2 linked regions of the Hydrogenovibrio crunogenus genome follow. Each later gene encodes a partner of the first gene's protein in a complex. Links are inferred from orthologs where the notes say so. Each region holds a gene or a part of one and is shown on either strand. Other genes may lie near its edges.

Region 1 (3,324 bases):
TATACCTGACCTTTATATTGAGCGTATTGCGTTTGACGCTGAGCGATTAATTTTTTCGAGAACAGACGTCTGACTGGTGGAATCAACAATAAAAATCCGATTGCGTCGGTAATCAGTCCCGGGATTAAAAGCATCAGTCCACCTAAAAAGATAAACACCCCTTCCATCATTTCTACTGCCGGCAATTGCCCTTGCGCCATATTCAGCTGTGCTTTTTGCATGGTAGAAACGCCTTGATGACGCATTAAGGCGGCTCCGATAATCGCGGTGACAATGGTTAACAAAATAGTAGGTAAAGCCCCAATCTCACTGCCAACTTCAATCAACACATAAAGTTCCACCAAAGGAACAAATAAAAATAATAGGAAGAAAATTTTAAACATAAAGGTCTCTTTTAAGACTGAATTCAAATAAAGCGTTTCTGCTTTAAAATTGATTGTCAGCATTTACACAAAGTTTGCACAACATCCTAACGCGATTCTACGTTAAAATCGTGATTAACTTATTACATAAGTCTTTAAATTGTTTTTTCAAGGTGGACATAAATGAGAAACACATCGTTTTTTAAATATCTATTAACGATATTGTTATTTTTAACATTCCATTCGGTAGCCGCATCGGATGAGTTATTAGATGTTGATCAAGCTTTTTCCTTACAGCCGGTTAAGGTTGAGAATGGCCAATTCAAAATCAGCTGGAAAATTGCAGACGATTACTATTTATACAAAAAACGCATTTCAATCGAATCGGAAGACTTAGAACTCAGTCCACCACATTACCCTAAAGCCATTACTAAAAATGATCCTGCCTTTGGCCAGAGCGATGTGTTTAAACACCAACTAACCGTAACACAACCCTATTCAGGAAGCGTTACGAAAGCAAACTTAACAATCAAATACCAGGGGTGTGCTGAAAAACTTGGCGTTTGCTATCCTCCGCAAACGAAATCTGTCACGGTTGAACTGCCTGCCGCCGCAGACACCAACGGCAATACCCTTGCGGATTTAAACAGCTTAATCATCGACAGTTCCGGAGCAGACTTACTGCCTGCAGATGAAGCTTTTCAGCTACAGGTGACTCCCAACGATAACAATCAACTAATGCTTGATTTTAGAGTCGCTGAAGGCTACCACCTGTACAAGGATAAAATTAAAGTCCTACTTAAACAAGGAAATGCCACCCTCGGTTCTCTTCAATTACCTGAAGCCATACAAACAAATGATCCAGTGTTTGGTGACGTTCAAGTTTATCATGGCGATTTCCAAGCCATTCTGCCAGTGAATCATATTGTCGGCGCTGCTGAAATAGAAATCCACTATCAAGGTTGTTCATCTGAATCTGGCGTATGCTACCCACCCGCGAAAAAACTGATGACGGTAAATGCCAGTGACTTCAAACAAACAAGCACAAACTTACCGACTCAAACAACGACGTCTGAAAATCTATCTGAAACCGACCAGATCACCAGCACCTTACAAAACAGTTCGGTTTGGATTGTCATTGGCACCTTCTTTTTGTTTGGACTATTACTGTCTTTAACACCTTGCGTTTTTCCAATGATTCCAATCCTCTCCAGCATCATTGTTGGACAAGGAGATCAACTCACCACGCGCAAAGCTTTCATCATGTCTCTAGTCTATGTTCTGGCGATGTCGGTTACCTATACCGCTGCCGGGGTTTTAGCAGGGATTTTTGGCGAAAACCTCCAGGTCCTTTTCCAAAATCCATGGATTATTGGGAGTTTTGCATTGATTTTCATTGCTTTGGCCTTCTCCATGTTCGGTTTCTATGAACTACAACTACCAAGTGGCCTGCAATCCAAAATCACGAATTTATCTAATAAACAACAGGGCGGCACCTTAACGGGTGTCGCCATCATGGGGTTCTTATCGGCTCTAATTGTCGGCCCTTGTGTGGCACCGCCTCTTGCCGGCGCCCTGATTTACATCGGGCAAACCGGCGATGCGCTTCTTGGCGGCACCGCTTTATTTGCTATGAGCATGGGGATGGGCGTGCCTCTATTGTTATTAGGAACGTCCGCCGGGAAACTCCTTCCTCGCGCTGGCGCCTGGATGGATAACGTTAAGGCCATCTTCGGTGTTCTGATGATCGGGGTTGCCATTTGGATGGCCGAAAGAATCCTTCCCGAATGGACAATTCTATTTGCCTGGGCGGCGTTACTGATCGGTTCCGCTATTTATCTCGGAGCTCTGGAACCGGTTGGCGACAAATCCGGCTGGCATAAGTTCGCAAAATCCATTGGTGTGATCTTTTTGATCTACGGTATGGTAATACTGATCGGTTTGGCCGGTGGTAGCAAAAATGTCTTGCAACCGTTAACGGTATTTCAGTCATCCGGAACCAGCAGTAGCAGCCAGACTGAACATCTAAACTTCAAGACTATTCGTACCTTAGCGGAGCTGAAGCAAGAAGTCGCCAAAGGGAATCCAGTGATGCTCGACTTCTATGCAGATTGGTGCATCAGTTGTAAGGAAATGGAAAAATTCACATTCTCCGATCCAGGTGTTCAGAGCGCATTGGCAAATGTCACCCTCTTAAAAGCCGATGTGACCGCCAATAATGCAAATGATAAAGAGTTAATGAAAGCATTTAACATCATCGGCCCCCCTGCTATTCTGTTCTTTAACCATCAACAAGAACAAAAAGCACAACGCGTGGTTGGTTTCAAAAAAGCAGCTGACTTTACACAGAATATCAATCAAGCTTTTCAATAAGATTTATTTTAATCAAAAACGTCACGAAAAACGGCCAGGCCTGGCCGTTTTCATTCTAGATAACACCACCTTTCAATACGTTTTTTATCTCATCTTGATGACAAAAACGCCGTTTTAAAGAACTCAACCCTGTTTTTTTCATTTAATTTAAACTTCGCAACATTTCACGAATTTTCACGACTTTTTTATAACTTTCTATATCGTTAAAGCTAACTTTCAGGTATAATTTTCAACAATTTAATGATTAGCTCCGCTGAAATGCATCAAGGATACTTTCATGGCAAACATTCTCGTAATCAATGGTCCCAATCTCAATATGCTAGGCAAAAGAGAGCCTGAACATTATGGCCGCCAAACCTTAGGCGACATTATTGAAGAACTCGAAACCCTTGCTGATGATTACGAAGTACGTCTATACAACTTCCAGAGTAATGCCGAGCACGAAATAGTGGAACGCATCCAAACCGCGATTGAAGATATTGATTTTATTATCATCAACCCTGCCGCTTTCACACACACCAGTGTTGCAATACGGGATGCTTTATCGACCGTCAAGATTCCTTTTATTGAAGTGCATTTATCTAACATT
Region 2 (3,142 bases), 250 kb from region 1 along the record:
CAATACTTAAGATTGAACGAAGGCTTGAGTGAAAATACCTTGCAAGCCTATCAACGGGATCTCAAAAAAACACAACTTGCATTAGGTAAAACCGATTTAAGTCAGGCTTCTCGTGAACAACTCGAGGACTACCTATTTCAGTTACACGTCGACCAGGTAAACCCGCGCTCAATCGCTCGGTGTTTGTCGGCATTGAAACGTTTTTATGTGTTTTTGATTTTGCATAACCGTATTCAACTCGATCCTGCCGCACAGCTTAAAGCCCCCCAGTTGATTAAAAAAATTCCTTCTGTTATTTCGGAAAATCAGGTCGAAGCATTATTGAATGCGCCAGATCTGACCACACCACTAGGGGTAAGAGATAAAGCCATTCTTGAGTTAATGTACGCTTCCGGTCTACGGGTTTCAGAAGTTGTCAATTTGCCTTATGAGCAGCTTAATTTATCGGCTGGTTTAGTGCAGGTGGTAGGCAAAGGTAATAAAGAGCGTATAGTACCGATTGGTCAAATAGCCATTGAAGCAATTGAGGCTTATTTAAAATCCGCCAGGCCTGCTTTGGTTGGGAAGCACAAATGGGTGTCGACATTATTTGTGTCGCGTATTGGACGAACAATGACAAGACAAACGCTTTGGCATCGTATCAAAAACTTGGCGCTTCAGGCGGATATCCGAAGTCAGTTATCGCCACACGGTTTACGGCATGCGTTTGCAACACATTTAATCAATCATGGTGCGGACCTGCGAACGGTTCAGTTGTTATTGGGGCATTCAGACCTGTCCACAACGCAGATTTATACCCATGTTGCCAAAGAACGTTTGCAAAGTATTCATCATCAGCATCATCCACGTGGTTAAAGTCAACTTATTGTCATGATGTTAATCGGTTCCAAAAGCTATTTTGGGTATAATTCTGACCAGATTGATTTTAAAGAGAAGGAAAAGTGGATGAATCCGGTTTTAATAGTTAAACGACTAAGTCTAAGTATGATGGTTTTAGCGGCATCTAATCAAGTGGTTGCGGATGAGGCCGCGATTCAAAAAAAATTGAATCAGCTAATCCCTAATGCTGCGGCTGCCAATATCAAAGAAAGTGTCATCCCGAATGTGTATGAAGTCTCTTTGGGGGCCAAAATCATTTACATGAGCGGAGATGGTCAGTACATCATAAATGGTCATATCATTAATCTTGACACTAGAGAAAATTTGACCGAACAAGCTTTAAATGAAACACGCAAAACTGAATTGGGTAAACTGTCCTCCAGTAGTATGATCGTGTACCCTGCAAAAGGTCCGAAAAAGCGAACCATTACAGTTTTTTCAGATATTGACTGCCCTTATTGCCGCAAGCTGCATAAAGAGATTCCAGCTTTAAACCAGGCGGGTATCGAAGTGCGCTATATGGCTTACCCTCGGGCAGGGATTGGGTCAGAGGCCTACAAAAAGGCTGTTTCAGTTTGGTGTGCAAAAGATTCTGCTAAAGCAATGGATGAGGCTATGACAACAGGTCATGTCACTTCAAAGACATGTTCCAACCCAGTCCGTAAACATATGCAGCAAGCAGAGAACTTTGGTGTCACAGGTACGCCAAACATTGTGTTTGACTCGGGAAGAATGATTCCAGGTTACGCACCTGCCAATGAATTGATTAAGTTATTAACGCACAAGGCTTCTTAAAAGGCACATCAGCTAATAAAGAGGAGATGAAGCAGTTGTCTTTGAAACACTGCTTCATTTAAGAGAATTAACGTTATTCGTTGATTGTCTGTACAGGAGGTTCTTTAGAGCGATAACTGTATGGTTGCGGTCTTGCCGCCAGTTCCTGAGTGACGCTTTCCAGTCCTTGTACTTTTTTCTGAATATGGTCCTGTTGAGTTTTGAGTTCACGAACTTGTGTACTTAAATGTTTTAAGCTGGCATCGATTTTATCGAGTGCTTTAGGGGTATTGTTCGGTGCCGCTTTTGCAGGCTTTTGTGCCGTTAATGTTTTTTGGATCTCTTTTAGCAGTTTGCGTTGTATGCTCACTGACCACGCAATTCCGTTCAATTTTTTAACTTGTTCATCGGTTAATCCAGAGGAAATCACCGTTGTATCAGGCATTACTTGCTTTTTAGAAGCTTGGTGCAAGGTGGTCGCCTGAATTTTTTCTTGGGTTTTCAGAATTTGATCCAATAATCCTTGAATATGTTTCAACTGCTCTTCACGAGAGTTTGAAAGTTGTTTCATTTCACTCTTCAGCTCTGTCAAGTCAGGTTGGATGATTTTGGTTTCCACTGATGAAACTTGTGTTTCTTGAGAAGAAGTCGATACCTCTGCTGGTTTTTCCGTCGGCACTTTGGGGTTAGAGTCCCCAGCAGGCGTAGGCATCGTTTTTTCTTCATTATTCGACGATAGGTTTGGCTGTGAACCAGATCGGTTGAGTCTTTGAATATCCGCTGCTAATGCCTCAATTAAAGAGGATAATTGATCAATCTTTAGGTTCAGGTTTTTGTTAAATAACGTGTTTTCAGTATTAATGATATCGAATACATCGCCTTTTAACATTTCATTTTTTTTGTTCAAACTGTTTAATAACCACCCCATGATGCTGACAGAGATAACACTTACAACAATCGCAACCGTCATCATGATGGTGACGGCATTTCTTGCCGATTTCAAATCATTGGAAGCCGTTCGAAGCGATTGACGCCAAGCAATATTGGAATCAGACAATTCCATAATTTGTGCTTTCTGTTCATGCGATAGCTTGATGGCCGCATCGGCCGCATTTTGACTTTGTTCGGCCGCTAGCTGCGCAGTTTTTGCCGCTTCCAATGAAAGTGCTGCGGAATCTAAACTGTCAGCACTGCCTGATGCTTCAAGTTTTTTAGTATTATCAGATGCGGTTTTGACTTCTTTCTGCATATCAGAAGAAGCGTCTTCCAGTTGTGATAATTCATCTAATAAATCGTCAGCAGTATCACTCATAGTGTTTCGCCTTTATTTCTTTGCCAGTGAGTCAATTCGACTTTTCAAGGTAGTGTTGATATCTCTTAATTCTTTATTTCTCTGACGAATGTCATTCAAGATCGAAACCAGTTCATCATTTGAAATAGGGGTTGAAAGCTCTGCGAGTTCAATTTCATACCCCGCCTGTTTTGCCGC

What was found.
Region 2: the proteins of dsbD (region 1) and GHNINEIG_RS03425 are in contact, whole or in part, in a crystal structure (PDB 1JZD), measured with the Escherichia coli proteins. The link is inferred for Hydrogenovibrio crunogenus from one-to-one orthologs.

What each region holds. Positions count from the first base shown.
Region 1 is NZ_CP032096.1:485,607-488,930, reverse strand. What follows is about bases 150-3,140. They hold dsbD (protein-disulfide reductase DsbD), read left to right. Parts: upstream 150-545; coding sequence 546-2,735; downstream 2,736-3,140. Other genes in these bases: aroQ (type II 3-dehydroquinate dehydratase), read left to right, coding at 3,013-3,140; GHNINEIG_RS02265 (FxsA family protein), read right to left, coding at 150-383. In the rest of the region: more of GHNINEIG_RS02265, read right to left, coding at 1-149; more of aroQ, read left to right, coding at 3,141-3,324. UniProt on the Escherichia coli protein: Required to facilitate the formation of correct disulfide bonds in some periplasmic proteins and for the assembly of the periplasmic c-type cytochromes.
Region 2 is NZ_CP032096.1:733,007-736,148, forward strand. The notes cover bases 1-2,809. They hold GHNINEIG_RS03425 (DsbC family protein), read left to right. Parts: upstream 1-945; coding sequence 946-1,674; downstream 1,675-2,809. Other genes in these bases: xerD (site-specific tyrosine recombinase XerD), read left to right, coding at 1-855; GHNINEIG_RS03430 (hypothetical protein), read right to left, coding at 1,748-2,809. Also shown: more of GHNINEIG_RS03430, read right to left, coding at 2,810-2,965; GHNINEIG_RS03435 (hypothetical protein), read right to left, coding at 2,978-3,142. UniProt on the Escherichia coli protein: Acts as a disulfide isomerase, interacting with incorrectly folded proteins to correct non-native disulfide bonds.